3 regions of the Agarivorans sp. QJM3NY_25 genome follow, and region 2 is predicted to be linked to each of the others. Evidence: predicted binding sites of a transcription regulator. Region 2 holds the regulator's gene; each other region holds the start of a gene.
The links. The regulator sigma-54, encoded in region 2, starts transcription at its own class of promoters, with help from an activator protein. The targets are predictions, from matches to a motif close to GTTGGCACGNNNNTNGNNT.
Positions count from the first base shown of each region.

Region 1: the regulator sigma-54 is predicted to act here: its motif matches at 7,970-7,988, upstream of flgB (flagellar basal body rod protein FlgB).
Region 3: the regulator sigma-54 is predicted to act here: its motif matches at 2,645-2,663, upstream of ACRRSW_RS13640 (THxN family PEP-CTERM protein).

Region 1 is NZ_CP194041.2:1,948,339-1,959,430, reverse strand. It holds gene flgK (flagellar hook-associated protein FlgK) at 1-515, opposite strand, end outside; gene flgJ (flagellar assembly peptidoglycan hydrolase FlgJ) at 521-1,531, opposite strand; gene ACRRSW_RS09070 (flagellar basal body P-ring protein FlgI) at 1,534-2,634, opposite strand; gene flgH (flagellar basal body L-ring protein FlgH) at 2,661-3,335, opposite strand; gene flgG (flagellar basal-body rod protein FlgG) at 3,362-4,150, opposite strand; gene flgF (flagellar basal-body rod protein FlgF) at 4,167-4,913, opposite strand; gene flgE (flagellar hook protein FlgE) at 5,070-6,407, opposite strand; gene ACRRSW_RS09045 (flagellar hook assembly protein FlgD) at 6,438-7,109, opposite strand; gene flgC (flagellar basal body rod protein FlgC) at 7,120-7,539, opposite strand; gene flgB (flagellar basal body rod protein FlgB) at 7,539-7,937, opposite strand; gene ACRRSW_RS09030 (CheR family methyltransferase) at 8,120-8,944, opposite strand; gene ACRRSW_RS09025 (chemotaxis protein CheV) at 8,963-9,874, opposite strand; gene flgA (flagellar basal body P-ring formation chaperone FlgA) at 10,049-10,729, shown strand; gene flgM (flagellar biosynthesis anti-sigma factor FlgM) at 10,806-11,092, shown strand, end outside.
Region 2 is NZ_CP194041.2:4,150,298-4,161,389, reverse strand. It holds gene pmbA (metalloprotease PmbA) at 15-1,352, shown strand; gene mgtE (magnesium transporter) at 1,530-2,891, opposite strand; gene ACRRSW_RS18955 (HPr family phosphocarrier protein) at 3,129-3,398, opposite strand; gene rapZ (RNase adapter RapZ) at 3,385-4,242, opposite strand; gene ptsN (PTS IIA-like nitrogen regulatory protein PtsN) at 4,269-4,712, opposite strand; gene hpf (ribosome hibernation promoting factor) at 4,721-5,008, opposite strand; gene ACRRSW_RS18935 (RNA polymerase factor sigma-54) at 5,035-6,540, opposite strand; gene lptB (LPS export ABC transporter ATP-binding protein) at 6,592-7,317, opposite strand; gene lptA (lipopolysaccharide transport periplasmic protein LptA) at 7,314-7,859, opposite strand; gene lptC (LPS export ABC transporter periplasmic protein LptC) at 7,822-8,379, opposite strand; gene kdsC (3-deoxy-manno-octulosonate-8-phosphatase KdsC) at 8,376-8,927, opposite strand; gene ACRRSW_RS18910 (KpsF/GutQ family sugar-phosphate isomerase) at 8,927-9,892, opposite strand; gene ACRRSW_RS18905 (calcium/sodium antiporter) at 9,931-10,902, opposite strand; gene ACRRSW_RS18900 (ATP-binding cassette domain-containing protein) at 11,052-11,092, shown strand, end outside.
Region 3 is NZ_CP194041.2:2,971,799-2,982,890, reverse strand. It holds gene ACRRSW_RS13650 (outer membrane lipoprotein-sorting protein) at 1-321, shown strand, start outside; gene ACRRSW_RS13645 (hypothetical protein) at 360-1,499, shown strand; gene ACRRSW_RS13640 (THxN family PEP-CTERM protein) at 1,689-2,597, opposite strand; gene ACRRSW_RS13635 (LysE family translocator) at 3,528-4,142, shown strand; gene ACRRSW_RS13630 (glutathione S-transferase family protein) at 4,645-5,286, shown strand; gene ACRRSW_RS13625 (carboxylesterase/lipase family protein) at 5,512-7,209, opposite strand; gene ACRRSW_RS13620 (hypothetical protein) at 7,414-7,548, shown strand; gene ACRRSW_RS13615 (Gfo/Idh/MocA family protein) at 7,676-8,608, shown strand; gene ACRRSW_RS13610 (hypothetical protein) at 8,683-9,255, shown strand; gene ACRRSW_RS13605 (glycosyltransferase family 2 protein) at 9,406-10,368, opposite strand; gene ACRRSW_RS13600 (O-antigen ligase family protein) at 10,413-11,092, shown strand, end outside.

The DNA of each region.
Region 1 (11,092 bases), 2.2 Mb from region 2:
ATGTCGGCAATGTTCACAATCAAAGCATTCGATTCATTGGCTTTTTCGACCAAATCTTGACTAATATTTTTTTCTTGAAGCTGGTATTGCTCATTTAATGTTCGATAGCGTTCGGTGAGTGCGTCAAATTGAGCTAAGGCTAGTTCTCGGGTTGATAACGCAGTCGGATTATCGGTGGTCGCATGCAACTGAGTAAACATATCATCAAATTTCGAACTAAGAGATAAGGCATCATCACTCACAATGGCATCAATTTGACTCACCGAATCTAAATAGGCATTGCGGTTTGCCAAGGTTGAGGTATCGCGGAACATTTGTGCCTGAGCAAAACCATTGAGTACCCGAGAAGTATTTCCATCTCTCACGCCTCCCAAGGTATCGGCGGTAAAAAAAGTTCGCTGTAGGCTATAGCCTGGGGTATTCACATTGGCAATATTACTACCGGTGGTCATCAGCAAACGCTGATGGGCAGCAAGCCCAGACGAACCAATGGTGAGTAAGTCATTCATTGCCATGCTATCTACTCCCCTTCAACCAAGGTGTTACGATAATCATCAAAATGCTGACCATCCAAAATTTGACTAATTTTACTCGCATATTGAGGGTCGGTCGCATAACCGGCGGCTTGTAACTCACGCGCATACTGCTTAGCATCCATACCATTGGCTAAGGCTTGCTGATAACGAGGGCCATCGATAAAAGATAAATAATCTTTCACACTGGCTTCATAGGAATCATAAGCACGAAACGCAGCGCGCTCTTGTCTAGCTTGCCCATCCCTAAACTCCAAAGTGTTTACCATTGCCTTATCTCCCTGCCAGCGCCTATCTGCTTTAATTCCAAATAGGTTATAGCTACTTGTTCCATCATGATTGGTGATCACTTTTTTACCCCAGCCAGATTCTAAAGCCGCCTGTGCAACAATCGCCATTGGCTCCACCCCTTTATCCACAGCCAGTTTTTTAGCAAGCGGCAATAGGGTTTCAATAAATTCTTTCGGCGTGGCAAATGTTTGCCGTTCCGATGACTCCGAACCCGTTTGACTCGAGTCTATATCCAGATTAGCGTGAGTTTTCTCTAAAGTTTCACTACTTGCTGCCGTTACATGAGTCGATATAGCAATATCCTTGCCAAGTGCTGAAGGCTGCTCAAGCGAGCGAGTCGTTAAATCAATCTCCTGGCCCCCTCGTAATACCGAGGCAGGCGTAATATTTGCGGCCGAGGGGTTAAGTTGCGCAACGATAAGATCCGCTAAACCTAGAGCGCCAGAAGACGATAATTCCAAGGCCATTTGGCTATCATGCATGTCTCGGTAGGTTTGGGTATGTCGATTATTCAGTGGTGAATCGCTTTCAAACGCGGCATTACTTTTACGCATCTGTTTTAACAGCATCTGCATAAACAATGCTTCAAACTGGTTTGCAACCTGTTTTAAGGCCTTGTTCGGATCCTTCTGAGCTGCACTTCTGAGCTCATCCAAACTGGCCAAGTCATTGTAGTTTGCACTTTGTTTGACTGCGTCCATTGCCATGATTAAATCACCAATAACTCGCCTTGAATGGCACCAGCTTGCTTCAGCGCCTCCAGAATGGAGACCAAATCACCAGGCGCAACCCCCACCCGATTAACCGCTCGAACCAAATCATCTAATGATGCACCGGTGTCAAAGTTAAACATCCGAGAATCTTCTTGAGTCACCTCAATGTTACTCGCTGTCGTTTCTACCGTTTCGCCATCAGACAATGCATTTGGCTGCGAAATAACCGGGGTCTCAGATATTTTCACCGTCAGCCCACCATGAGTGATGGCAGCCGGTAATAAGCGCACATCTTTACCAATTACAATGGTACCAGTACGTGAATTGACAATAATTTTGGCTGACTCTGATGCGGGTTCAAAAGTAAGATTTTCTAAAGTTGATAAATAGGCGACTCGTTGCCCAGGATCTCGAGGCGCGAAAACCTGTACCGAAGATGCATCCATCGGTGTCGCCGTATTAGGCCCAACCAAACTATTAATGGTATCGGCAAGACGTTTCGCGCTAGTAAAATCAGAGCGTTTCAGATTAAAAGTGATGGTATCACCACTCATAAATGGCGAAGGCACTGCTCGTTCAACAATCGCACCATTGGGAATACGCCCAACCGTTGGAGTATTAGAGATCACCTTGGAGCCATCCGCACCTTCAGCGCCAAAACCACCAACAATAAGACTGCCTTGAGCCAAGGCATACACTTCACCATCGGCCCCCTTTAAAAAAGTCTGAATCAATGCGCCGCCACGTAAGCTCTTCGCTTCACCAATCGCAGATACCGTGATATCAATGGTCTGCCCCGGTTTCACAAAAGCGGGAAGCTCTGCATATACAGCAACTGGCGCGACATTTTTAATTTTTAAATTTGTGCCCGCAGGCAATACAATGCCAAAGTTGCGTAACATCGTCGCAAATGATTGCTTAGCAAATTCACTATTCTTTTCACCAGTGCCAGGTAAACCAACCACCAAGCCATAGCCCGTGAGTTGGTTGGCTCGCACACCTGCGACATCGGCGACATCTTTTAGTCGCGCAGCACTCACGGTGTTTGCCAACAAACACAAAGCGATACTGAACATCATAATGCTGCGTTTAAACATGGGACGACTCCTCGAGCTAACGACGCTTAAAACGGCCATACAGGACTATTAAAGAACTTAGACAACCAACCTTGTTCGGTCGTATTGGCAAAATCACCAGTACCACCATATTGAATTCTCGCATTGGCAATACGTAATGAAGGAATGGTATTGTCTGGTGACACATCATCGGAACGAATAATCCCGGTTAAGCGAATATATTCATTGCCATTATTAAGCATCAGCCACTTCTCACCACTAATGAGCATGTTGCCATTGGCCAATACTTTGACCACATTCACTGAGATATTACCCGCTAAACTGTTGCTCTGAGCGGCATCTGCTTCCCCAGTAAAGGCACTATTTTGAGTTAAGCCAAGCTCAATTGGGTTGCCACCAATGGTTGCCACCCCGCCCGGTACGGTAATTGGATTGAGATTGAAATTTTTATCTTTGGCTAAATCATTACTAGCCGACTTACTTGCTTGAGTTCGTTCTGCAAGGTTAACCACAATAATATCACCAACGCGATGGGCTTTTTTGTCTGCATATAGGTTATTTGCAACAGCTTCAGCGAATAACGAACCAGTCACGCGCGCTTCTATTGCAACTTCTTCTGGATAAACAGGTGCATAAGTCGGGTCATCGGGAACCACGGCATGATTGACGCTTGCACATCCCACCATCGTTATACTCATCAACGCTACGACTAATCTATACATCAGTCATCCCTCTCTCTGATCTGTGTTTACAATTGTTGAGTTGCAAAACTTAACATTTGATCGACGGTAGATATAACCTTTGAGTTCATCTCATAAACACGCTGTGCTTCAATCAAATTCACCAACTCTTCGGTAACATTAACATTGGATGTTTCTAAGGCTCCTTGGCGAATAGAACCAAGGCCATTTTCGGAAGCAATCCCATTTTGCGGTGCACCACTGGCACCAGTTTCTAAATATAAGTTCTGACCTTGAGGCTCTAAGCCCGAAGGATTCACAAAGTCACTCAGGGTAATTTGGCCAATTACCTGACTATCGGTTTGACCGGGCAAGCGAACACTCACTTCACCATCTTCACCCACCGTAAAACTTTGTGCATCGGCTGGTACTTGGATTTCGGGTTGCAGCGGATAACCAGATCCCGGAGTCACTATCGTGCCTTCGTCATTCAAACTAAATTGACCATTACGAGTGTAAGCAGTCGTGCCATCAGGCATTAATACTTCGAAAAAGCCACGACCGTCGATCATCATGTCAAAGGAATTGTCCGTGGTTTGCACATTACCTTGATCATGATTCTTTTGGGTGGCAATCACCTTTGCGCCAGCGCCAATCATTAGACCGGAAGGCATTTTGGTGTTTTGTGAAGAACGCCCGCCAGGCTGATTCACAGTTTGATAAAGTAAATCTTCAAACACCGCTCGGCTTTTTTTATAACCAATAGTACTGGCGTTAGCGAGGTTATTAGAAATAACCGATACATTGGTTTGCTGGGCATCTAAGCCAGTTTTACTGATCCATAATGCGGGATGCATAGTACACTCCTTATTGCTAGCTTAAGCGCAACAAACTGTTAGTCGCTTTTTCGTTTTCTTCAGCAGTTTTCATCATTTTTATTTGCATTTCGAATTGGCGTTGCATGCTAATCATATGAGTCATCTCTTGGACTGGATTTACATTACTGCCTTCTAATGCACCTTTAGTCAGTTCAACCGTAGCGTCTGGTTGGTATACAGCACCTGTGGTACTTCTAAATAAACCATCACCGCCTTTGCTTAAATCTCCAGCAAAAGGCTTACTCAATTTGATTCGGTTAACTTCTTCCAGGGCATCACCTGGCGCACCTTCAGGTCGTATTTCGATGGTGCCATCTTCGCTAATTTCAAGCTTTTCAACAGGTAAAGGGATAATAATCGGTGCATTTTGATTACCTAACACCGGCTGACCTTGCATGGTTTGTAGAACCCCTGCTGCCGAGATCGTAAAGTTGCCATTTCTAGACAATGCTTCTTGACCATCTTTATCTTGAACCGAAATCCAACCTTCTCCCTGAATCGCAACATCTAAATCACGACCCGTGGTTTTTAACATACCGTTGGCAAAATTTTGACTAGGGGTCTCAGTCATGGCAAATACTCGCGACGGTAAACCAGGGCCAAATGCCTGCATCGCTCGTGCGTTTTCTAGATCGGCTTTAAAGCCAGTCGTGTTCGCATTCGCTAGATTATTGCCTCGCACCGCGAGCGACTGCATATTTTGTTTTGCGCCGGTCATCGATATATAAAGTAATTGGTCCATCTTATTCCCTTCGTCAAATAGCTGACTCATGAGAAATAGAGCAATTATGGTGCCAAACAATAAAAACTTATAACAAAGCCAATAAAAAACCATATAAATCAAGTAAATAAAAAGGCAGCGAAGGCTGCCTTTTTATTATTATGTCATCCGATATGATTATCGAATTTGAATAATAGTTTGCTGTAGAGTTGAATTCACTTCCAGTGCTCGAGAGTTCGCTTGGAAGTTTCGTTGCGCACTAATTAAGTTAACTAACTGTTCAGTGAGGTTCACGTTGGCTTGTTCTAAGGAAGCCGAGTTAATTTTACCAAAAGTGCCAGAGTTACCTTCACCTGCAATCGCTTCACCACTTAATTGTGTTTGTTGCCAGGATGTATCACCGATTTGTGATAAGCCCTGATTGTTCGCAAACTTAGCCACTGAAACTTTAGCAATATTCGAAGTTTGACCATTACTATAAGACGCAACCACTAAACCGTCAGGCCCAATATCAATCCCAGTTAATTTACCAACTGTCGATCCATCCTGCGAAAGACTAGACACTTCGAAAGCTGCGTTATACTGAGTCGGTCCGTTCAAATTAAAGATAAGCGTTTGCGTAGAATCTACCGAACCCGTCGCCGCATCCCAAACCCCACCAGGGCCATTTGGTGGCGCAGTTCCTAAAGCGACCGTTTCAATAACCGCAGGCACTGTTGATGCTAAGGCCCCCGTACTATCAAATGTTAAAGTAGCCGAAGCCGGAATCGTCGCGTTGGTATTACCCGCGTTTGGCACATGAGCAGTGCCTCCACTCACGTCGGTCGGTTCACCATCAACATAGATCAACTTATGCCAAGTATTTGCCACAGAGGAATCTTTTACAAAGAAGGTTTCCGCAACATGAGACCCACCCTGAGAATCGTACACAGTCACCGAAGTTGCTGAGGTATAAGTATTACTATCAGAAGGATCGAAGTCACCAATATCATGAGTCGTGCCACTAGAGGGCAAGTTAAAGCTCATATTGACTTCACTGGTTTGGGTCGGTGTACCAACTTCAGCGCTGATCTGAATGGCGTTTGTCGCCGCCATACTCACTGCCGAAGGAGTACCACTGTTATTAACCGTATATCCCTGTAAATACTGGCCTTGCGAATTCACAATAAAGTTATCCGCATTTAATTTGAAGGCACCAGCACGCGTAAATTCGCGAGTCTGGGTAGTCAAATCAGCAGCCGTAACAAAAAAACCTTCTCCACTAATCGCTAAATCCAAAGCATTCTGGGTAAAGTTCAAACTTCCCTGGTGGAACTGCTGTGCAACATCCACCGTTTTGGTTCCGTTACCCACTGCAGTACGAGCATTTGAGAAAATCGATGTTGCATACACATCGGCAAACTCTGCCCGCGACTCTTTAAAACCAACGGTATTGACGTTCGCAATGTTATTCGCGGTTACGTCAAGATCCTTTTGCGAGGCATTGATGCCGCTCAACGCGATATTAAATGACATCTCTCAATCTCCTATCGTTTATATACTTTACTAGGCTTTGGCAACTTCAAGGACATCGCTCATCGCGATACCACCCAAACCTTCTAAATTGACGACTACGCCAGATGTACCACCAGCCAAACTTACACTACTTACATTCGCGAAAGTTGCGGTGGGTAAACTGATCTCTTTACCGCCCTGAACGCCATTTACTTTGACGTTATATTTTCCATCTGGCATTTGATTCCCGTTGGAATCAGTACCGTCCCAAGAGAAGTTCATATTGCCACTCCCCTCACCTAAATCGATAACTGTAACGACTTCTCCAGCTTCATTTTCAATCGTCACTTTAACATTGGTCGTTGCAGCGCCTGTCACCGCTACCCCTTCAAAACCACTGCCCGTATTGTGGGCATAGTCCAAGGGTACCAATACTTTTTGCCCCACTAGCGTTGAGGCTTGCAAAGCTGCAGACGAATTCATAATCGAGTTCATCGTGTCAAATTTGGTTCCCAGCTCGGCGATACCTTCAGAAGTCTGGAAGGAAGCCATTTGCGCGATCATTTCAGCGTTATCAACTGGCTTACTCGGATCTTGATATTGCAACTGGGTGGTCAATAGCGCGAAAAAGTCTTCCTGCCCTAATGACTGATTATTATTACTTTCCGGAACAATCGACTCAGGTTGCCAACGGTTACCTTGTAGTGGATCAATAGTAGACACGACCTACTCCTTAACTTTTACCCAGATTGAGAGTGCTATTTAGCATTTGCTTCGCAGCTTCAGTGACCTGCACATTCGCTTGATAGGAGCGCGAGGCACTCATCATATCGGCCATTTCTTCAATCACATTAACATTTGGTTTAAAGATATAACCATCTTCATTCGCCATGGGATGTTCTGGGTAATACTCTTTACGCAAAGGGGCATCCGACTCGACAATACCAGCAACTTTAACTTTTGCCGACTCGCCTTGAGCGTTACCCGCACGTTCTAACTCTGCAGCAAACACGGGCTTTCGAGCACGATAGGTTTGGTCAATACTAGAGCTGATGCTGTCAGCATTCGCCAAATTACTGGCGGTAGTATTCAATCTCACCGACTGGGCCTTCATCGCTGAAGCCGAGATATCAAACACGTTGAAGAAACTCATTATTGACCTCCTTTAATCGCATTACGTAAACCAGAAAATTTACTAGACAAAAAGCCGATACCAGCTTGGTATTCCAGACCATTTTGCATAAAATCTGCTTTTTCTTGCTGTATATCGACGGTGTTACCATCGCCCGTGTCGGGCTGGTTAGGGATGCGAAAACCTAATTCTGAAAATTGGCTGCTACCACCGCCCATATGACGATCATTGGTAAGTTGCATGCCACTGTGCTGTCCAGCCTTCGCGGCTGCAAAAGCCTTATTAAAGTCAATATCCTGTGCTTTATAATTAGGTGTATCGGCATTAGCGATATTACTCGCGAGAACCTCAGACCGCCGAGCTCTTACCCCAACCGTATACTGATGAACACCTAATGCTTTATCGAAAGTTATTGCCATACACACCTCTTCGCACAATTACAAATAGAAAAATGCAAAAGCTGTGCCAGTGTTTTTTTGACGTTGGGAATACAGAGTAAATAGGAAAGTAAAGCCTGAGTAAGGCGAAGCACTGAATACTTAAGGACCTTTAGCGGCAAAAAGCGGCAAGAGTTGCCTATTCTGCCGCTCTATCGTTGAAACTATTTCAGTTGATATACAATGCCGGGATTACATCGCAACATATTAAATCGATCGGTTAAACCAGTAATTGACTCGGAAGCGCCCAGCATCAAATAGCCATTAGGATTTAAAGCCTGAGCAAATTGATTCAAAATCTTAGATTTTACTTCAGCGTTAAAATAGATAAGCACATTTCGACAGAAAATAATGTCAAACTTACCCATTAATGAATAACTATCGAGTAAATTTAGGGGGCGAAAATTGACATTTTTTCTAACTTTGTCATTCACTCGAAAACGACCGTCACCGCTGGCTTCAAAAAATTGACGTTTACGTTCAGGCGATAAACCACGCGCTAAAGCTAAAGAATCGTATTCTCCACGCTTACAATGTTCCAGCATTGACGGCGAAATATCGGTCCCAACCACCTGAACACCCATCGATAAAGCACCAGGCTTTCTCGCTTGATACTCAAGAGCGGTCATCATGATTGAATAAGGTTCTTGTCCCGATGAACTAGCCGCCGACCAAATTTTAACTGGTCGAGTGAGTTTTTGGAATTCAGGAAGAAGCTTATCGCCCAATAACTGAAAAGGATAAGTATCGCGAAACCATAAGGTTTCGTTGGTTGTCATCGCATCGACCACCGAAGCACGGAGATCTCGCTCGCGTAAGCTCATCGCTTTTTGAACCAACTCGGTTAAACTTGCGATAGAGTACTGAGCCATTAGCGGAGACAGACGACTTTTCACTAAATACTGTTTGTTATCGCCTAATACAATTCCACATTGCTTCTCTAAAAAGCCACAGAACTGTTTATATACATCGTCAGTGATTGTTCTCACAAATGCGTCCACACTCTTCTATAACGATTGACGAACAGCCGCAGCCAACTCGTCAGGATTAAATTTAGCAACGAAGGCATTAGCACCAACTTTATTTACCATCGCCTGATTGAATACTCCACTGAGCGAAGTATGTAAGATTATATGTAAATTCTTTAAGTCTGGATGAGAGCGCACTTCAGCTGTCAGCGTGTAACCATCCATCTCTGGCATTTCGATATCAGAAATAACTAACGCTATTTGATCAGTAATCGGCCCATCTTTTGCCATATTCACCAATAATTCATAAGCTTCACGCCCATCTTGGCAAAGAAGTGCCTCAACCCCCAAAGATGTCACCGCTTTTTTCACCTGATTACGCGCCACCGATGAATCGTCAACCACTAATACTTTTTTATCATTTTTAACATTTTCGGTTGCTTCATCCACGATCGTCTGGCTAACCGTGGTGCTTACCGGAGAAATTTCGTCCAAGATTTTTTCGACATCCAAAATAGAAACTAACTCTTTTTCTACTTCGGTAACCGCGGTCAGATAGTTAAATTTACCAGCTCCTTTTGGTGGTGGCAGAATATCTTCCCAATTCATATTGACAATTCTTTCAACTGAGCCCACTAAAAAGCCTTGGACCGAACGGTTATACTCAGAAATAATAATAAAACACTTAGAAAGATCTTCGATAGGTCGGCCGCCAGTCGCTGAACTTAAGTCGATAACGGAAATGGTTTGACCTCGAATATGTGCCACACCGCGGATCACAGGATTAAGCTTAGGTAATGCCGTTAGCGGAGGACATTGTAATACCTCTTTGACTTTAAAAACATTAATACCGTAGCGCTGAGAACCATTTAACCTAAACAACAACAATTCTAGGCGATTTTGCCCAACCAACTGAGTCCGTTGGTTTACCGAATCTAAAATACCCGCCATACGTTTGTCACTCCTTAGACCTAGAAAAGGGCATTAACTTTGCTTACCCCTGTATACTAATACTTAATCTTACTTAATAGCCGTTTTTTTGACGCTGTTTAACCTAGTGCCAACTTGTTAAGCATAGACAAAAAAGCCAATTGTTACTTTGCTTTAATCGGTATCATATAAGAAATGCTAAAAAAATTTATCACCGCGTTACTATTAATTTTCTTTAGTCTTATAGCTCACACTAGCGAGTTACACCAGCAGCTGGAACAATCAGCTATCAATTTTGTCGACTCTCACATCACTCACCAGCCCGATCAAAAAATTGAGTTAACCGCTAATCAATTGGATGAACGCATCGCTATACCTAACTGCCCTAGTGGCTTTAGCTACAGCTTAGCAAACGGTGAGATAAGGCGTAACACTAGTGTTCTCGTCAGTTGCACAGACGAAACCAATTGGCGATTATACATCCCTGTCAGAAAACAAGTATTATTATTGGTTGTGATTGCCAACGGTCCTCTTCAACAAGGAGCCGTACTGACTAAACAACACTTAAGTCTATCTTATTTACCGGAAAATCGCTTACGCGGAAACTACTTTACCGAACTTAACTCGCTATTAGGTGCTAAGCTTAAACGGAGTTTAAGAAAAGACCAAATAATAAATGGGCGCGATATTTGCTTAATATGTAAAGGAGATGCTGTGATAATTTCTGCCGGTGCAGGCGGTTTAAGTGTTAGCACTCAGGGAACGGCTTTATCTAGTGGTAGTATCGGTGATACCATAAAAGTAAGAAACAATAAGTCACAACGCCTAGTCACTGGTCGGATAAAGGCCTTAGGTTTAGTTGAGATAAAACTTTAAATTTTTTCTCAAGTTTTGACATTGAAAGCCGATAGCTATATTGAATACGAAAATTGATTAACTGTGGGGCGCCATTATGGCTTTAAACATTAATAACTTAGGTGGAAGCCGTCCAAGTCAGCTTGACTCTAACCGAGTCACCGACAAAGGGACGAAAGAAAGCACTGAACAACGTTCAACTGCTAGCTCTGCTGCAGCCCAGGATTCAGTTATGCTTACCAACGAAGCACAACAACTCAACCGTATTCAGCAGAATTTGCTTAACGATTCTGACAGCAGAAGTTCTAAGTTAGAATCAATCAAGCAAGCTGTGACCGATGGTACTTATCAAATTGATGCCAATAAGGTAGCCCAAAAAATGGG
Region 2 (11,092 bases):
ATTAAAAAATCAAAATGAGCCCTGAAAAACAATCGAGCCAAGAACTCAGTCAATTAAAACAAGCTGTTGAGTTTGCGATTAAGCAAGCAAAACAACTTGGCGCGGATGAAGCCGAAGTGTCGATTTCGAAACAAACGGGAATTTGTGTTGCGACTCGTGATCAACAAGTGGAAACCCTTGAGTTTAATCATGACGGTGCGCTGGGGATTGCGGTGTATTCGGCGAATTGTAAGGGCAGTGCCTCAACCTCAGATCTGAGTCCAGAAGCTATCACCAATGCGGTGAAAGCGGCTTATGATATCTCTCAATATACATCGGCGGATAAAGCGGCAGGGATTGCAGATAAAGCATTACTAGCAACAGATATTGCGGATCTAGAATTATTTCATCCTCACCCATTGGAGCCTGAAAAATTTATTGAATTAGCCAAGCAATGTGAAGGCTTAGCTTTGAGCAATTCGCAGATTAAGGCCAGTGACGGGGCGAATGTGAATAGTCACTACGGGGTGAAGGTTTATGGAAACAGCCATGGTTTTGTTGAAGGCTATCCAACCAGCCGCCATAGCATTAGTTGCATGTTGATCGCCGGTGATAAAGAGATGCAGCGTGATTACGCCTATAGCGTGGCGCGTGATTTTGCCGATTTAGACAGTATTCAACAACTGGCCGACAAGGCGATTAGTAAAACCTTAGGTCGCCTCGGTAGTCGTAAAATAGCGACTTGTGAGGTGCCGGTGGTGTTTGACCAAGAGGTCGCGAGTGGCTTATTTGGCCACCTCGTGGGGGCGATTAGTGGTGGTAATTTGTATCGCCGTTCGTCTTTTTTACTCGATAGTTTGGGCAGTCAGCTGTTCCCTAGTTGGTTGTCGATCTACGAGGACCCTTTTATTAAAAAAGGCTTATCAAGTACTCCTTTTGATAGCGAAGGCGTGGCCCCGAAAGCGACCCATATTATTGCTGATGGGCGTTTAGAGAGCTATTTGTTAACCAGCTACTCGGCACGTAAACTGGGCATGCAAAGTACCGGTCATGCTGGTGGGATCCATAATTGGTTAGTGCAGCACAGTGGGATCAATCGGGCTGATTTGCTGAAGCAAATGGGAACCGGTTTATTGGTGACAGAGCTGATGGGCCAAGGCGTTAATTTGGTCACCGGTGATTATTCTCGAGGCGCGGCTGGTTATTGGGTTGAAAATGGTGAAATTGCTTTTCCGGTACATGAGATTACGGTAGCCAGTACCTTGCCAGAGATGTTTGCCAATATAGTTGCCATTGCGGATGACTTCGATAAAGAAAGCTCAATTCAAACCGGTTCAATATTGATTTCTTCGATGAAGATTGCGGGTAGCTAGTACTTGTTACTCTTTCAGCGTCTATTTCTGTTTAAGATAAGCATTTTAACAGCGGCCTGTGGTATGCCGCTTTGTTTTCTCCGAAAATACAGCTCAAGCTTGCTTCAAAGATAAATTTTTCGTCAGCGCTTAGGCAGATTGATATTTAGTAGGAGCTGCGATTTAGATACTCCTGCCTTAAGCTAATACTAAGGTGGCCATACCTAAAAAGGAGAACAAGCCCATCACATCGGTGATGGTGGTTAAGGCCATTCCCCCCGCTAAAGCGGGGTCGATATTAAATTTTTTCATTAATAAGGGAATACTAACCCCGGCTAATCCGGCTAAGGACATATTAATGAACATCGCCCCAGCGATGATAATGCCTAAAGTCCAGTCACCTTTCCATAGGGTGATCACTACCGAAATAACACTCGCCCAAATTAAGCCATTTAACATACCGATTGCGGCTTCCTTACCGATCAACCAGCGAGAGTTGCCCTCGCCAATGTGGCCCACCGCAAGCCCCCGGATCACGAGCGCTAAAGTTTGATTACCAGCGATGCCACCCATACTAGGAACAATAGTCATTAAGATCGCTAGCGTTGCCAATTGTTCAATCGTTGATTCAAACATATTGCTAATCGACGCTGCAATTAAAGCCGTACAAAGATTAACCGCTAGCCAGACGGTGCGCCGTTGAGTACTTTTTAAGACCGGGGCGAAGGTATCCTCGTCATCGTCCATCCCCGCCATCCCCATCATCGAGTGTTCCGCATGCTCACGAATAATATCCACCACATCATCGATGGTAATTCGGCCTAACAAGCGCCCTTGTTCATCAACTACTGGGGCAGATATCCAGTCGTGGCGTTCAAACAGGGAAGCCACGTCATCTTCATCCATGGCGACCGGTATGGTTTCGGCATTACTATCCATTACCTCTCTGACGTTGACGCTTGGATTAACGGTGAGCAAGGTTGATAGTGGGATATCGCCGAGTAGTAAATCATTCTCATCGACAACATAAAGTGCATCCGTTGCCTCAGGAAGTTCGCCCCTAAGCCGCAAATAGCGCAATACAACATCAATACTGACATCTGCCCGCAGGGTGATGGTGTCGGTATTCATGATACTGCCAGCGGTGTCTTCTGGATAAGCGAGCGCAGCTTCGACTCGATGGCGGTCTTGGCCATCCATTTGCGACAACACCTCTTGATAGACACTATCGGGTAGGCTGCGAAGCACGTAGGCGATATCATCGGTGTCCATTCCCTCGGTCGCTGCAGCAAGGGTTTCGGGGGCCATTAATTGGAGTACCCCTTCCATCACATCTTCGTTTAATTCTTCGAGGATCTCACCGTGCTTTTCCGGATCGGTGAGTTGCCATAATACTTTTCGACCTGCGGGAGGGCTAGATTCTAATAGTAGAGCGACATCACAAGGCGGCATCTGATGAAGCATTCGCCTAACATGCACAAACATACCACTATCGAGCGCTTGGTTTAGCTCCTGTAGGCGTTTGTGTTGATTAGGATTTAACTCCATCTCTTCAGGCATAAGCGGTCCTTATAGTCGTGTAAAGATTAAACCACGCTTTTAGAGCGGGTGAACCTGTCGCGGATGGTACAAAGGTTTTCAGCGGAACCCTTTGGGTAACATGTGTCACAGTTTACGGCTTGAGTACCTGCATCAGTGCTGTTTCTACGCGATAGGCTCTGCCTTGTCCGCTACGATATAAATATTCACTAAAAATGCAACAGGACTTAGTGTAGCAGTTGCATCAATAAATTCGCGTTATTCCTCGTCGAAGTTTGCTTCAACGAGTTGTTGTATGGCATCGAGAGCAGCCTCTGCATCGTTACCTTCAGAGATTATCGTGAGGGTATTGCCTTGAGCGCTTGCCAACACCAGCAATCCCATCACGCTGGCAGCCGAAGCGGTTTTTTTCCCGTCAATAATACTTACTTCAGCTTCAAATTCTTGTACCAATTCGACCAGTTTGGTGGCTGGGCGAGCGTGTAAGCCCAGTTTGTTTTTTACGACGACTTGTCTAGTGAGTTTCAAGTTTATGTTCCAAAGTTCGATGGCGCCGCTGCACCTTACGTTTTTGACTAAAGTGTTCAGCCAGTTGTTCGGCGACATAAACACTACGATGTTGTCCGCCAGTACAACCAATTGCGATGGTCAGATAGGCGCGATTATTGGCTTCTAAATGCGGCAGCCAAGATCCTAATAAATCAGCGATTTGCTGGATGTACTGCTCTACAAGAGGCTGCTTGGCTAAATAATCTTTAACCGCTTGATCGAGACCGCATAAAGGTCGTAGTTCTTCTTGCCAGTGCGGGTTCGGTAAAAAGCGAGCATCAAATAGGTAATCGGCATCATTGGGTACGCCATTTTTAAAGCCAAAGGACTCAAACACCATAATTAATTGCTGCTGTTGTTCTCCGGTCACTCGCGATCGAATGAGCTGACTCAATTCATGTACGGATAAACGCGAGGTATCTATTCTTAGGTCAGCATTGCGAGAAATGGGGGCGAGCAGGGCGGTTTCAGATTCTATGGCCTTGGCTAGAGACATGTCGTTTTGACTCAGTGGATGAACCCGCCGAGTTTCACTGTAGCGGCGGATCAGCGCATCATCTTTCGCGTCGAGAAAAATACTTAATAGGTTAAGCTCAGAGCCTTCATCGCGAATTAGTTGACCGATGGGTGAGGGTTCATCAGGTAAATTTCGCACATCAATGCTAATGGCGACTTTGGTGTACTGTCTTTTTAGGTGTTCAATTAAAGGACGCCATAATACGACTGGTAAATTGTCGACACAGTAATAACCTAAATCTTCTAATACTCGTAGTGCGACCGTTTTACCTGAACCGGAGCGCCCGCTAACGATAATCAGTTCCATGATAACCCCTAATAACGATTAGAGTCTTAGGCTATCATGATCGTGTATAATTCGTCATCACTTTGTGCTGTACGAAGTTGTTTGCATATTTGCTTATCGTTAAGTTTTTCAGCAACTTGAGCGAGAGTATTTAGATGTTGTTGACATTGGTCTTCGGGAACCAGTAAGGCAAATATTAAATCAACGGCTTGATTGTCAATGGCGTCAAAGGAAATCGCCGGAGTACAGCGTAATAATACTGCGGTCGCATGGTATTGATTGCCTATTCTACCGTGAGGGATCGCGATGCCTTGGCCAATGCCAGTACTGCCCATGCGTTCACGATTTAATAAACTTTCAAATATACTTTTAGATGTGGTGTCGAGTTGCTTCGCAACTAGTTCACTGATCAATTCCAATGCTCGTTTTTTTGACGAACATTGGACTGCACTTTGGGTGCAGTCCAAGCTTAGTACTTTATCTATTTGCATTACTATGACTAATGTTTGGTGAGTTTTTCTTTATGCTTAATGACTTGGCGATCGAGCTTATCGATGAGGCTATCGATGGCCGCGTACATATCAGCGTGTTCTGAAGTGGCGAATAATTCACCACCATTTAGGTGTATAGTGGCTTCGGCAATCTGATTCAGTTTTTCGACATTGAGAATAACATGGACATTATTAATTTGGTCGAATCGTCGTTGTAGCTTAGTAAACTTAGTGTGGACATATTCTCTCAAAGACTCAGTGATTTCTACGTGGTGTCCAGTAAGGTTAATTTGCATAGATGTCGTCCCCTTTATAGTGGCCTTTAAATAAGGCTCTTACGTTGGTTAGAAGGTGGAATAGCCAATGACTCACGATATTTAGCTATCGTACGCCTAGCCACCTTGATGCCTTGATCTGCCAAAATATCAGCGATTTTACTATCGCTGAGTGGTTTACTGGTATTCTCGGCAGCAACCAGTTTCTTAATTAATGCACGAATGGCTGTTGAGGAGCATTCTCCTCCACCATCGGTAGCCACATGGCTAGAGAAAAAGTATTTGAGTTCGAAGATCCCGCGAGGGGTATGCATGAATTTTTGAGTCGTGACCCTAGAGATCGTGGATTCATGCATTTCAACCGCTTCGGCAACATCATTCAATACCATCGGTTTCATGGCTTCTTCACCATATTCAAAGAAAGCTTGTTGGTGATGCACGATGCAATTAGAGACTTTCAGTAGGGTTTCGTTACGGCTTTCAATACTCTTGATGAACCATTTTGCTTCTTGCAGATGGCTGCGAATAAACTGGGTATCGTTGGCGTTGGTCGAGGTTTTAGTCATCGATGCATAATGTGAATTGATGCGTAGTTTTGGCATCGCGTCAGGATTGAGTTCAACCACCCAGCGACCTTGACGTTTAATCACCGAGACATCGGGAATTACGTATTGGGCTTGATTTGGTTCGACGGCATTACCAGGTCTTGGCTCTAAGGTGTGAATCAGCCGCATCACTTCGCGTAGCTGCTCCTCTTTTAACTTGGTTTTACGGGCCAATAAACGAAAATCTCGATTTGCTAATACGTCAATATGATTCGATACGATGTCTTTCGCTTCATTCAGCCAAGGTGTTTGTTCGCTGAAACGACTTAATTGGATGAGTAAGCATTCCTGTAGAGAGCGGGCAGCAATACCAACTGGATCGAAGTGCTGAATACGTTTAAGTACTGCTTCAATTTCATCTAACTCGACATCTAAATCATTATTTTCAATCGAACGTAGTCCCTCAAGTAATTGCTCACAATCTTGGGTCAGGTAACCTGATTGGTCGACTGCGTCGATGATGGCGAGGGCGATAGCTTGGTCTATTTCACTAAAAGGCGTGAGGCGCATTTGCCAGAGCAAGTGATCTTGTAAGGAGTCAACGGTTTCACCTTGAAACAACATGTCGTTGTCATCACTGCTGCTACCGGATGAAGAGCTGGCAGGAGCCGAGCTCGCGCTGTAAATGTCATCCCAAGTTGAGTCAACCGGAAGATCGTCTGCGACGGTATCTTGACTAATCGCATCGCCAGTTTCCATCTGGCTGCTATCGATCTCCGTTTGGCTATTGTTTGCATCACTATTTTGCTCGCTGGCTGATTTAAATTCAGCCGAGTCTGCGTCATTTGCTTGCGCTTCATCTGCTTCTAGCAGAGGATTACTCTCCAAAGCTTCTTGGATTTCCTGCTGCAGATCCAGCGTCGAAAGCTGGAGTAAGCGTATGGCCTGTTGTAACTGGGGGGTCATGGTTAATTGCTGACCAAGACGCAACTGCAAAGATGCTTTCATTAATTACCGCTGTTCCTTCTTTTTATTATCGCGTTTGAGGACATACTTTAACTATAGCTTGAATTGTTCACCGAGATAAACTCGTTTCACATGCTCATTTTTAAGTATCTCCTCAGGTTTTCCTGAGGCTATCAGTTCGCCTTGGCTAACGATATAGGCGTGCTCACAAACATCTAGTGTTTCTCTTACATTGTGGTCGGTGATCAATACACCCAGACCGCGATCACGAAGATGTTCAATGATTTTTTTTATATCGATAACAGAAATAGGATCCACGCCTGCGAAGGGTTCGTCAAGCAAAATAAACTTAGGTGCGGCAGCTAGAGCGCGGGCAATTTCTACTCGGCGACGTTCACCGCCCGACAGACTCATGCCTAAATTCTTGCGAATATGACCAATATGAAACTCTTCAAGTAAGTCATCGAGCGCGCCCATTTGTTGTTGTTTATCGAGGTCTTTACGTGTTTCTAAGACCGCTAAAATATTCTTTTCTACCGAGAGGCGACGAAAGATAGATGCTTCTTGCGGTAGGTAACCTATGCCTTTGCGAGCCCGGGTATGCATGGCGGTACTTGACAGATCTTCGTTGTCAATTAGGATCCGCCCTTGGTCCCTTGGGACTAAACCAACCACCATATAAAAAGTGGTGGTTTTTCCAGCGCCATTGGGCCCTAATAAACCGACAATTTTTCCAGTTTCAACATTGAGACTCACGTTTTTAACGACCTTGCGCCCCTTGTAACTTTTGGCAAGGTTTTCTGCAATTAAGGTACTCATGGTTGAGGCGTGGCCTTGGGGGCAACTTTGTTGAGTTGTTGGGGTAAGAAAATGGTGGTCACCCGACTGTTTTGGTCGCCCTGAGCAACCATTTCTTGTTTGTTAATGCTGTATTTAATCATTTGACCTTTGACTAAGCTTTCTTCTTGCTTCAGCAGTGCATTGTTAGTAAGCGTAAGCGTTTGAGTCTTCAAATCGTAACGCACTTCGTTCGCCTCTGCTTCAATGGGCTTACCATTATCTAAGAGCTGATAGAAGGTGGCTGGTTTGCCTTTTGCTATCATCACTTCGCTGCCTTTTTGCTCACTTCCGATAACGCTCAGTTCTTCGGCGCGCATTTTTATCGAGCCTTGAGTCACGACGACATTATTATAAAAAGTGACGCGATTTTCTTTGATATTAACCTGTTGACGGTCGGCATCGACGACAATTTGTTTATTGAAGTCGTCTTCAAGCGCTTGAGCCCCCCAACTGATGAGTAACAGGCTTGCTAAAAAGGCTAATTTATTCTTGTGGATTGTGGTAAACCGCTTCGATATCATTTAATAAAGTCACTATTTCATTGGCTAAATCACCGTTCATTCCGCGTCCATATAATTCGTAGGATGGGCCATAAACGGTAACGAGTTTATCACTATGCATGGTTTCGTTTTGCAGGTCGATTTCCAAGCTGTCTGTAATTAAGTCACGAACGTATTTGCTGCGACTCAAGTTTTTAATTACTACATTGTCATTTAACATGACCGTGTGTTGCTGCTGTACTGTAGCTTGATCGGCCACGATTTGCCATACAGGTTGTTTGGGATCGGGATATACCAAGATTTTTGGTTGGCTGAAAGTGGTGTGCTTGAGTTGCTCAAAATACGCCATCTGTTCGGCATAAATACGATAGCGGGGCCTTCCCTGTTCGCCAAAACTAACACTGTATAGCTGTTCGGCAATAAAATTGGGTTTATTGATTTCGCGAGTTTCGGTCAGTTGTTGGGTATCTGACGGGCTGAGCTGCCAAAGCACCAAAGCCACCATAAATAAAACCGCAAAAAACCAAGTGGGTTTATTCATATACTCATGCCCTGAGCATTTTGTAGCTGTCCTTGTGCCTGAAGAATTAAATCGCATAATTCCCGCACTGCACCATAACCCCCAGCGGTTTTAGTCACTAATTTGGCAGCTTGTTTACATAATGGATGGGCGTCATATACAGCAACCCCTAAGGCACAGGCATTCATGACTGGAACATCGACCACGTCATCGCCGATATAGGCACAGTATTCGGGGCTTAAGCTTAGCTTTTGTTGTAATTGTCGATAGGCTTGCATTTTATCTTGCTGGCCCTGAAATATATGCTGCACACCTAAAGCTTGCATGCGGGTGCTGACTAAATTTGATTGGCGGCCGGTAATAATCGCAACCTCAATACCTGCATTGAGTAATGCTTTAATACCAAAGCCATCATGGGTGTGAAAGGCCTTTAATTCTTCGCCATCATTACCGAGGTAGATCCGACCATCGGAGAATACGCCATCGACATCACAAATGAGCAATTTTATATTTCTGGCTAAACTGTAGTTTTGCTGGGTGACCGCACCGTAGGGCGTTTCAACACTCACTAATAGACTCCTGCTTGCAGTAAGGTGTGCATATTAAAAGCGCCAATTACGGTTTGTTGATGGAGCACAAATAGACCGTTAATTGAGTCTTTCTTCATCAGTTTAAGCGCATCAAAGGCTAACCAATCATCTTCTATTACTTTAGGGTTGTGTGTCATCACTTGACCAATTGGCGTTTCATGAATATCGATACGCTGATCTAGGATCCTGCGTAAATCTCCATCGGTAAAAATTCCGACTAAATGTTGCTGCTGATTGACGACGCCAACCATACCTAAACCTTTGGCGGTAATTTCAAATAGTGCTTCTCGAATAGTTTGTTCGACTACAACTAAAGGAATTTGTTCCCCGCTGAGCATAATGTCGTGAACACTCAATAGCAGTTTTTTGCCTAAACTGCCACCCGGATGAGATAGTGCAAAATCATCGGCAGTGAAGCCTCGAGCTTGGAGTAGCGCCACGGCTAAAGCATCTCCCATGACGAGCGTAGCGGTAGAGCTAGCGGTTGGCGCTAAGCCGAGAGGGCACGCTTCACGGGGAACGGCAACACACAGGTGGTAGTCGGCCAATTTTGCCATACTTGAGAGAGGGTTACTGGTGAGTGCAATTGAGCGTACACCGATACGGTTGAACACCGGGTATAAGGAGAGGATCTCTTCTGACTCTCCAGAATTTGAGAGCGCAATAACAATATCATCGGCGGATATCATGCCCAAATCACCATGACAGGCTTCGCCAGGGTGCACAAAAAAAGCTGGGGTCCCGGTCGACGCTAAAGTCGCGGCTATTTTATTGGCAATATGACCCGACTTCCCCATCCCGGTAAGGATGACCTTACCTTTACCCGCTAAGATTAACTCACAGGCTGCACTAAAATCTTGGTTTAAGTATTGGTGCAGATTTTCGATGCCCAAAGCTTCGATTTCTAAAACCTGTTTAGCGGTGGCGATATAATCAATTGACACTCAATTTCCCTCAAATAATGCTGAATAAAAATAGTCGCTTAAGCCGAGAATAATAACAGTTGATAGGCAACAAAGCTGCAGCATAATATTGCGCCTTCCCAACGTGATATTTTGCGACTTCTGCCAAAGAAGCTCATTGACATCACAAACAGTAATAAGGTTACCCCCATCATGACATAGAAGTCACGTTCGGCAGCAAGGGCGTCAATTGGACCGGGGGCGAGCATTGCGGGGACCGCTAATACGGCTAAAATATTGAATAGGTTTGAGCCGATAATATTACCCAGAACCAGGTCATCTTCTTTCTTGATGACCCCTGCGATACAAGCAGCTAGTTCTGGCAGACTGGTGCCGATGGCGATGATGGTCAAGCCGATCACTAAATCACTGATCCCAAAATAGCGCGCGATTTCTGAGGCTGAACCGACTAATATGTCAGCACTTATCGGCAATAATACTAAACCAACCGCAAGCCACAACAAAGCTTTGCTGGTTGCTACATCTTTGGGGACTTCCGAAGCGGCTTCTTCCATCATTGGATCTAGTTTGGCGTTGTTACGTTGACGTAGCGAGCCGATGATGAGAAAGGCCATCATGGTTACAAATATCGTCAATAATAAGGTACCTTCTATATATCCAAGATGTTGGTCATGTAATATCCAACCAGCAAATGCCGTGGCGGCTAACACCATCGGTAATTCTCTAAATAACGTTGATGATGAAACGAATAAAGGTTTGAATAAGGCGGTCACGCCGAGAACTAAAGTGATATTGGTAATGTTGGAGCCGATTACATTTCCCACTGCGGTATTCATTTTGCCTTCTAAGGCGGCGGTTGCTGAAACCATAACTTCTGGGGCAGAGGAGCCCAAGGCGACGATGGTTAGGCCAATAATCATCGGCGGTAAACCAAAATTGTTAGCAATAGCGGCAGCGCCAAAAACAAAACGATCAGCACTCCAAACTAAGAGCGCTAAACCAACAACTAATAATAAACATTCAACGAACATGGGTTTCCTTGGATCAACAAATATCAGTGATGCGGACAAAATAGCAAGCATTGTCAACATTTTCCTGACAAAAGGGAAGAGTTTAACCTTGAGTGTCATCAATTATCTCAATAATATGGCAGCCTTGAACAGTCAAGATTGCTGATGGAGTGGCTAAAAATTTGATTGAAGTAAAACAATTAGCATTTCA
Region 3 (11,092 bases), 1.2 Mb from region 2:
CATCGTTACTGGTTGCTGGCCTGTTATCCACAATATGTGAATTCCGGTTACTCTAAATTGATTGCCTGGATCGATCAGTCCATTTACCAGCCACGCAAGATTGAATATTTCGATCGCAAAGGAACACCACTTAAGAAGCTTTCTCTGAGAGAGTATAAGCAATATGAAGATCGCTACTGGCGTCCACATATTGCCTTTATGGAGAACTTAATTTCGAAACGCACCACCGAGCTTACCTGGCAGGACTATCGCTTGGGATTAACGCTCCCTGAAAGTCAGTTCGACCCCAGACAGTTGCAGCGGGCTTACAGGCATAATTGATGATGGTTAAAAGCATGAGGTGTCTGGTTTGTATATTGATGGCCGTTTATGTCGGGGATGTCTCGGCAGAGATGATGCTGGAAGGCTATGCGGGTCTGGCGGGCGAAGTATACGCCGAGGCGCCGCTATCAGCAGAACAGTGTTGCCATCGCTTTAATCCGCAAATTACCTTAGCGCCTAAGTTGAAGTGGTGGAATGACGATGGCTGGAATGTTCTGCTGGCACCTTATTCACGGTATGAGCCACAAGCTGATGTGATTTTTGGGAACTGGCGTGAGGCGAACATTGCTTATAATGCGCAGCGTTATTCGGTGACGGTCGGTATTGATACCGTTTACTGGGGGGTTACCGAAGTCTATCAGCCAATCAATATCGTAAATCAGTATGACGGGCGGATAGCGTTAGGTAACGACGAGAAGATTGGTCAGCCGATGCTGCACTTTCAGTATTGGCCTCAGTGGGGGGAAGCACAGCTATTGTTGTTGCCGTTTCATCAAGTGAGACCATTTCGCGAACCGCAGCAACGTTTGTCTCCGGGGAAGCCGGTGGGTGAAGAGATTGTTTATTCTGACGGTAAGCGCAATCTGGATTTGGCGGCCAGAGTGGCATTTTGGCGAGACGAGCTAGATCTTGGGATTAGCTTATTCAATGGGAATAGCCGAGAGCCGATGTTGCTCGATGACGGTGCTCAGCTACTGCAATCTTACGCCACTATGACTCAGCTCGGATTAGACCTGCAGTGGACCAGAGATGATCTGCTGTGGAAATGGGAAAGTGTTGCCAAACATGGGGAAGGTAAAAATTATCTGACGCTGGTCACTGGGGCGGAGTATTCCCTATACGGCTTTGAATTCAGCCCGGGACAGTTGGGTTTGATTGCCGAGTATACTTGGGATAATCGGGACACTCAGGCACCGCCAACGCTTTATAATAACGATTTGTTTGTAGGGCTTCGATGGCAGGCAAACGATGTCAGTGATACGGAGTTATTGTTGTCGGGCCTGTTTGATCTTAAAAAAAACTCGCAGCTATATCAATTAACCGCGTCAGGTCGGGTGAGTCATCATTTTCGTTGGGTGGCAGAAGGGTTCTGGTTATCGGCCATGTCACCCACTGAGCCGATTTTCTACATGAGCAAAGACAGTTACTTATCACTGGGACTCGAGTATTACTTTTAGTTGCGTCGAACTTTTCTCGTCTTGGCTTACTTGATAAACATCAGAGCCAAACAGCTGCTGTCGAAAGCAGCCCACTGGCTTCGAATAAAGCTTCTACATATAAAATTTGAAAAAAAAGCGCAGTACAGGGGGCTGCGCTTTTCATCTTAAGCAATGATGCTAAATTCTTCGCATCATTTTTATTCGGTCTTAAGCACGGCGGCGTAAGCCAGCCAAACCTAATAAACCTAAACCAAAGATAGCTAAAGTACCTGGCTCTGTCACTTCTCTAGCTGAGATAGCAAATGCAGCTTCAAGGGTATTGGTATTATCTTCTTCAGTTAAGAAACCGATACAGGTTTTACCTTCTGGACAATCTACATTTTCAACGAATGTTAGACCTAACAAACGAGTTGTTAAGGTATATTCGTAGTCGTCTAAGCCGTCTGCTGGGATAACGAAGCTATTACTTAAGAAAATAGCATCACCATCTTGAGTGAAAGAAACATCATCATCTAATATAATGGTGAATAAATCGGCACAACCAGATTGGTTGATACCAACTTCACCGTCTAGAGTACCGCCATATTCACATGTGCCGCCAGTAGGGTGGTTGTAGGTTTCTTCAAATTGAATTTGAAATTGGAGAGCTGGTGCAGCTGTAGGAGGCAATGACACTGGCGCGGTTGGGGCTAAAAACAAACCGTCGAATAAAGTTGCCGATACTAAAGTATCACCCGTTACACCCCAGTTTTCATGGGTTAAACCTGTACCTTCAGAGAACGCTAAGGCACCAACACCATCTACAACACTGGTGGTTACTGAACCAGTTTTAGAATCATCAATTGCTAAAGAGCTTTGCAATTCGTTTGGGTTCACCGCTTTATAAGGTTGACCCCAAGACAATGTTTTAGGGAGTTCACCACTAAAAAGTGGGTCAAATTGGTCTAAAGTAGCACCCGTTGCAGTCACACCTGTTGCGTCGCCAGCTTCTGAAGTATAATCAGTGCCGAAGCCAGCATCGTTTAGGTAATCCCAATCTGTAATTAGAACTGCGTTTGCTGAAATGCTTGAAAAACCTAAGCCTAATGCGATACAAGTTAATTTAAATTTATTCATGTTGCTCATCTATTGGTTCATTTAGGAGTTTTATATGATTCCAGTAAATGCAAATATGAGGCCAATATTTTAAATCCTTTAAAAACAATGCTTTATGTATATAGTATTACATTTTAGTGAGCGTGGTGTAAAATTTACTGACACTTAAAATCAAAGTCTTTTGATCATGGTTGTTGGCCAAGCATCGGTTAAAAATTCAAGTTGGATCTATTTCTTGGGCTCAGACCTGCCTCTTCATTATTCAATGAAAGAAGATAAAACTTTACTGTTGCTGCAAGGGGTTTATCACTCGCAGATTAAAACCTCACTCGCAGATAAAAACCTACTTGAGATTGTACAGATGATGAATCAGGCGGAGCCTGGATGGTGACTCTAAAGTGTCGGCTTGGTCTACGGTGAATATTGGGTTTAGCCTTGCTCAATCAAGAGGTGTTTGGGCTTGACTATGATCTGAGCATATAGAGCGGTTGGCTCTAGAGGTAAAACAAGCCGTTTATAAAATTATTGTAGGTAAAGAATACACCAACTTAGTCATTGGCGTGGTGATTACTCCTTAGTGGAAGCTATATTAGACAATAGTAAAACCGTATGACCAATATCGGTTCATTTAAACGGTAATATGGCTTGAGTCATGTGGCCTTAAGTTTATCGGTTTGCATTGGGACTAGAGGTGTGGAAAAGGCATTGAGCTTCTTGTTGTGGACGATGAACTGGCTGCATTGCAGTGTTCCGGTGAAGCAATGCGTGCGAGTCTAGTCGAGATTGGTTTTTGATCGAATCGCTTTAGCCTTGTCTGTTCACTGCAATCGAGGCCGAACACCATTGACACAGTCGTCGTGAACTTAAGCACTCTCGTACAGTGCTCGTGCTTCACTTCATTCAATGAGTTACCATTTCAGAGATGTAAGCAAAATGAAGTCGGGATGTTTTATGAGTGTTGATGTTTGGTTCGCATATGTTGCTGCATCGTTGGTGCTGACAGCGACACCGGGCCCAAGTGTTTTTCTTGGTATCGTTAATTCCATTAATTACGGTGTGAGAAGAACCATATTTACCGCCCTTGGGGATATTAGCGCTAATTTCATTCAAATGATTTTGGTTTCGATTGGTTTGGGAGTAATTATTGCTAATTCTGAAGCGGCCTTTGATGTGATTAAGTGGTTGGGCGCGGCAACCCTGTTTTATATGGGGGTGAAGATGTTGTTTGCTTCAGAAAGTAAGTTCAAAAGGGATGATCATTTAGAAAACGTTTCAAATTCTAAACTCTACGTGTCGGGTTTTATGGTGGCAGCTGGCAATCCCAAAGCGATCGTGTTTTTTACTGCCTTTTTTCCTCAATTTATTGATACTACTCAGCCAGTGTTTTCGCAAATGGCTATTATGTGTCCTACTATGGCATTATTAGATTTTACGATGGTGATGTTATATGCCTTCTCTGCAAATAAGGTTTTGCGTGCAGGAAAAGCAAGATTAAATGTAGTGAATCGAATTAGTGGTGGTATTTTAGTCGGCGCATCAGGGGCTCTCGCCTTAAGTAGCCGTTAAGTCCTTATTCTCGGGTGAAGGTATTAAACCTTCAGACTTGCAGCTGGTCGATGCTCTGACGATTCATTGTGGTTACAATCTAGTGAGTGTCGAAGTCGCTCTGAGCCTCCCTTGGTCAACATCTATGTACTTGTGGCGCGACAGCAAACAGCGAGCCACTAAGCCTTGGCGGAAATGGAGTGATTTGAGCGGGTTCATCAGCCAGATGGTTATCGTAGACTAGAAATTCAAGCTGTTTGTAAAGACACTCGCGAAGTATGTCTGGTTTACGTTTACGGTAATCCTGAGGAAATGCTGTAAGCCGAAGATGTTGCTATTGGCTTAGCGGGTGAGTCTCTGCTAGAACATGCCAAGCTCTACCGCTGCGCAGTTTAAATGGTGAGTTAAGAGGGGTCAGTGGATCTTGATTAGTTTCCTTTGAATTGGGGATGTCGTCGTTATATCGACTCTGATTTTGGATGATAGAGATCTACTTATGGTCTTCTTTTTAATGGATGGTTAGGTGAAAATTTACGGAAGAACGACATCATTTAATGTTCAAAAAGTTTTGTGGTTTCTTGAAGAGCTAGGCAATTCTTATCAGCATATTGAATTAGGGGGGCGATTTGGTGGATTAGATGCCGCTGAATTTTCAAAACTAAATCCGATGAAGAAAGTTCCTGTCCTGATTGATGGTGATAAAGTGATTTGGGAATCACACAGTATTTTGCGGTATTTGGCCGCGAGTTACGGTTATCCTCAATGGCATTCTCAAGATCCTTATCAGTGTTCTTTATACGAGCGCTGGATGGACTGGTCACAGGTACTTTTCCAGCCCGCGTTTATGGGAACATTTTGGGGGTATTATCGAATGCCAGTAAACCAACGGAATATGGTGGAGGTTAATCATCAATTACAAAAATGCGAGGCATGTTTAAATATTCTTGAGCAAAGGCTCAATGAGAGTCCGTATTTAGCTGGTTCATCGCTTTCACTTGGCGACATTTGTGTTGGCTCTATTCTTTATCGCTTAACATCCCAAGGATTAGAGATAACGCTCCCGCCCAAAGTGACACAATGGTATCAACGCTTAAGATGTCGGCGTGGTTATAAAAAATGGATCATGAGTGATTTTAGCGAGCTGAAAGCGCGTGAAGCGTATTAACATTCAGTTTATTTAAGCTGGCGCTGGTTAAACTGTTAAATCGTGATTAAGTGAGTGCCACAACTAGGTGCGAGCCCTGAGTAGGGACATGATTTTAAGAAGATGAGTCTGATCGCAGCAAACTATCTATAGGCGAAGTGAATGGCGGATGTGTATGCTGTCAGTTTTGGCCCCGCAACAGTCAGCTGAATTTTCGCTGACTGCGATAGCGGATACGGCTTAAGTTTACTCCATCCAAAGATCCCAGAAGAAACGTCCGGAAATAATCTTATCGATATAATAATGATACTCATCGGAAGCTAAGTCCGTTTGCATTTCTGCATCAACTTGATTTTTGTCGTAGACAGCATCAGACATTGCGATGATCGAAGTGCCAAGATCTGCATCTAAACGCATGATTTGATGCTGCACGCTATAAGCTTGCCATTCTGTGAGGTCTTCACCATTCGGCGAGTCGGTATGCAGGAAGTTGCCTATATATGCCATCATTGCAGCGCTTAGAGCATCACGTCCTGGTTGGTTTTCGTCGAAATAGAACGCGCCATTGAACCACTGATTCATACCACTACTCCATTGACCCGTTATAAAGTCCATGTCAGCGCCGTGAGTCGCGGATAAACCAAGCGTGTCTGCTGGTGATTTCACCACGCCAGACCTTGTGCCCCAAGCAAAACGGTAACCAAATACCGGAGGCTGGTCTGGATTCCCTACCAGTTGGTCGGCTACATTTTCCACATTGAATGCCGCGTAGATGTTGCTGCCGTAATGCATTGCGGTGCCATAAGAGTCCAGTAAATCGGGATCTTGCGATCCTCTAAGTAATGGGGCAAATTCAGGATCGGTTAGCGCAAAAATAGCAAATTCTTGTTGCGCGCTGCCCAGCATCACCGGAACTTTGTTGTAGTGACCGGTTTTAAGTACTTCAAAACCCTCAGCAGGGAGTACATAGCCATCTTTAAACAAGTGTGGGAAAGGTGCCATTTTGATCGGTGCTGGGCCATATAAAGCGAGAAATTTATCTGCTTCTTGCGCTCTTAAGTAAGCGGCAAAATCTTCGTGTTGAGCTATCCAGATCATGGCATCTGCTTGGTTATCTGCCTCGCCATTATTGATGACTAGCTGGATCACGGCTTGTTGTGCGATAGCGTCACCAGCACTTGTCTCGGAAGTGGTCATGCCGCCACTGAGTGCCAATATTTTATGGAATAATCCACTGGCAAGGGGCGAGATCATCAGTGCCAGTGTATCTCTCGCACCAGCAGATTGACCGGCTAGGGTCACGTTACCGGGATCGCCCCCGAAGCTACTGATGTTTTGATTCACCCATTTCAGCGATTGAATAATATCAAGCAGACCAAAGTTGCCAGAATCACTAGCCAGATCGCCACTTTTTAACGCCGGATGTCTAAACCAGCCTATGGCCCCTAAGCGATAATCGATTGATATCACGATACTGTTTGTCGCTTCAGCTAACTTGTCACCAATAAACTCTTTTGGTGATCCGCTTCGATTGCCGCCGCCATGGACAAACAGCAACACTGGTAAGTCTTTGTCTGCCGTGTTGGGACGCCAAATATTCAGGTACAGGCTATCTTCACTGCCTGTCGCATTCTCGGAGTTATCTCCTTGTATTGACCCATCTTTAAATGCTTTTGCCTGCAAAGTGCCATGCCATGCTTCAGGGCTTTGCGGAGCTTTCCAGCGCAATTCAGCGATGGGGGGCTGAGCGTAAGGGAGCCCTAGCCAGCCAATGGTGTTATTTTCTTGGCTTTCGAAACCTTCCACAAAACCATATTGGGTTTCTTGTAGTGCGACACCTTGGTAAGGAAATGTTTGCGAGTGATCATCATTACATCCTGCCATTAATATGGCGATGAGTAAGGCGGCACATAAGTGTATTATTTTGCGTGCACAGAGTTTCATAACTTGTCCTATTCAGTCGAGTTTATGTTTTTAGTTTTGCTCGACTATATCTGGCGAAAAGAGGTAAGTGTTTACAATATGGTGCGAGTAATTAGTTAAAGGGTGCGGCTTTGTTGAAGTGTGAGGGGGCTGTGATTGTTACGATAACTTACAAAGTGTTACCATAAATCGTGAGTATCATCTCCGTTTATTTAAGGCTATGTTTTGCTTCTTTGTAGCTTTGCCTTTGCCGCGTTAGTGACCGGTATGGACCTATTTGTGGCGCATCAATTTATTTTCTTTTTGGATGCCATGTGGGGGCTTGACGGCGGCCAAGAGATGTTATTCAAAATCATCTAACAGATTATTTTTTGTTTAAATTCAGGTGAATAGCGAGTGTCTTTGATTGTAATTATCGGTTACCATAATTCCTTTTTAATAAGACGCGCTTAGTCAATTCTGGCGTTAATGATTAAAAGGGATAAACATGAAAGTTGCGATGATTGGTTTGGGTGATATCGCCCAGAAAGCCTACCTACCGTTTATAACTCAATTAGCCAAGCTTGATTTAGTATTCTGCACCCGTAATACAGACACGCTCAAACAGTTGTCAAAAACCTTTCGGGTGGCGGAGTATTGTCAGGATTATCGAGAGTTGCCTCGTTTTCAGGTCGATGCGGTGATGATCCATGCTGCGACTCCGGCACATGCTCAAATCGCGACTTTTTTTTTAAAACAGGGCATTCCAACCTTCGTTGATAAGCCATTGAGTGACAGTGCCATCGAAGTGGAACAGCTCTATGAGCTAGCAGCCCAAAAGAGACTGCCACTTTATTTGGGGTTTAATCGGCGTCATGTTCCTTTGTTTAACCAATATATTCCGGAACTCGCTCAAGCTAATATTGGCAGTTTGCAGGCCTTGCGTTGGGAAAAAAATCGTCATCACCTACCGGGCGAGATCCGCAGCTTTATTTTTGATGATTTCATTCACCCGCTTGATAGTGTCAACCTTGCCGCCAAGGCTGATCTGGATGATGTCTATCTGACTTGGCAAATGCAGGGCGAGCAGTTAGCTCGGATTGATGTGCAATGGCAAACTGGGGCGTGTTTATTCCATGCTTCGATGAATCGCCAGTTTGGTCAAACTTCGGAACGGCTGACCGCTTGTTATGAAGATCGCGCATTCGAATTTGATTCCTTTGCCGAAGGCAAATATTGGCAAAACAATATCGAGACTAAACTGATGCAAAAGGACTGGGTGCCAATGCTTGAGAGTAAAGGTTTTACTGCGATGGTCGACGATTGGTTGACTGTGGTTGCCAAGGGGCAACTTTCTTCTGCCATTATCGAAAGAAATATTGCGACTCACCGTCTCGCAGATCGCTTGTGTGAAAAGTTGAGTCTTAAAAACTGTGACTGATTCGAATTAAACATCATTGAAGGAAGGCCTTGCTCTGGTCATTGGTCTCCCTGTTAACTTTATTAGGCTAAATATTGGAAATAGTATTGGTTCGTCATGGAAAGCCCAGTGCTGCAGTTTACCCGAAACTCTCTGCGGCTGGCTTTGTGGCTTGGGTGAGAAAATACCATCACTCAGGATTGCTGGTTGATAGTCTGCCGCCACAACAGCTAAAGTCACAGCTTGAGTCGCATTATGTGGTTGGTAGTGATCTTAAACGAGCCGTGGAATCGGCGATTCGTTGTACAGACCAACCTCCCAAAACCTATAAACTCTTTAGGGAAATGGAAATTCCTCGCTATAAACTGCCGTTTACAATCAAAGCAAATTATTGGCTTTATCTAAACCGCTTGTTATGGACGATAGGGTTTAAGGGGCCTTTCGAATCTTATACCGAAGCGAAACAGCGCGCTTATTTGGCCGCTGAGTTGGTCATATGTTTAGCCGAAGAGCATCAAAAGGTGGCAGTGTTTGGTCACGGTTACTTACAATTTTTTATGCGTAAGCAGCTGGTTAAACGCGGCTGGAAGTTGCAGGCAAGCAGCTCTTCTCATTGGGGGCTGAGTCGCTTAACCGCTCCCAATGATGCCAGAGCAAATCACCAGTGAGAATTTGGCTCGTTTAAGCACGCTTATCGCTTGACTCATTATTTCGAATGCGTGCCGCGAGGCCCTGTCTGTTCAGCTTGTTGACTGCTCTCTTGGGCAGCTTTAGATGCTCACGATGAGCGTAACGCTGCCATTAGGTTTGCGATTTTGTTAGCGTATCAGTAGCAAGTTACGGGTATCGGCTAGCGTTTCAAACAAATGGCGTTTGCTGGGTGAATAATAGAGCGCCTTGAGTCGAGCGCCGATGGCCAGTAGTCGTTGTTGTTCATCGTTATAAAGTTCGGCTTCAGCGGTGGCAATCCGCGCTTTGGCTTGACTTAAAACAGAAAGGGTATTGCTTGCAAAGTTGGCCGCATAACGTTGGTAAATGATGTTCATTGCTTTTAAGCGCTGCTCACTTTTACTACTTTCTGAACCATCGCGCATTAGGTAATGGCAATCGCAGTGATTACTGACCGCGACTGGACCATGTAAGGCTAATTTTAACCATAGATCCCAATCCTCGGCTGAAGGTAAATGTTCATCAAAAGCGAAACAGCGGCGTAAGGCTGAGCGTGAGGCCATCACTGTGGAGGTTCCCACCACATTCTCAGCAAATAGGCTTGCGGCGGCATCGTTCTTAATGCGATAGCCTAGCGTTTGTTGTCGTTGATCTTGGTAATTTGGCCAAAATTCGAAACAGGTGCCACGGTCTTCTCCCTTGGGCCCAATGTGGCGATAATCGGTAAAGCTAAAACTTAACTCTGGATGCGCCTGATGAAAAGCAATTTGACGTTGCAACTTGCCTTCCAACCACCAATCATCCGCGTCAAGAAAGGCAATTAGTGGTGCTTTCGCCGCATCAATGGCCACGTTTCTGGCATGAGCGGGGCCATTGCCCTGCTGTTTAATACAGACTAAGTTGCTGAGCGTCGCTTGCTGGCTTTGCAACCACTGCCAGGTGCCGTCGTTAGAGTTGTCATCCACTACGATGATCTCAAGATCTGTAATGGCTTGCAGTTGAACACTGATGAGCGCCTGTTTTAAATAGGTTAAGCAGTTGTAGCTGGGAATGATCACCGAACATATAGGCTGCGCGAAATTGGCTTGAACAAAGTGCTTAGCTGAAGGCATGTTGTTGTCCTTGGTACTGAGTTTGCTTATAGCTTGGTATAAGCATGACTTATGCCATAGAGAGAAGTGTGATGTTTTCAGAGTCTCCAAGCCGTACCCCGTGTCCTCGTCATGTGAGCCAGTTATTGCTTGGTTGCATGGTTTGCCTATTACTGGGATTGGTATGGATAAAATTTTCTAACCCACTGATCCCCATAATATTATCTTTGATTCCTGTGGTGGTGGTAGTGGTCATTCGCCAGCCATTTTGGGTCGTGTTGGGCTTCGTTTGTTTCTCTTTTTTCCGCTTACATGAGGCTTTTCCTGCGCTCTACGCATTACGCATTCCGCAGCTTTTGGCGCTTGCTTCTTTGGCCAGTTTAGCTTGGCATTTAGCTTTGTCTCGCAAATTGCAAATCTATTGGAGTCGCGAATTGAGCTGGTTATTGGCCTTTATATTGTTGTGTGCCATTGGGGTTATTTTTGCCAGTAGCCGACCCGTTGCGATGGCCTATTTTAATGGGGTCTTTAGTAAAATCGGTTTGATGACGGTGGCGATTGCTTGGTTGTTACGTCGACCTGAAGACATCGTTAAAGCGGCTATTGCCTTCTTCTGCTGTGGTTTGTTGATCTCGATAGTTGCTTTGCAAAATGCCGCCGCGGGTGTCGAAATGGTGGAGGGGACTCGCGTTACCATTGGTCGCTCAATGGGCTCGGTGCTGGGAGATCCCAATGATTTAGCCTT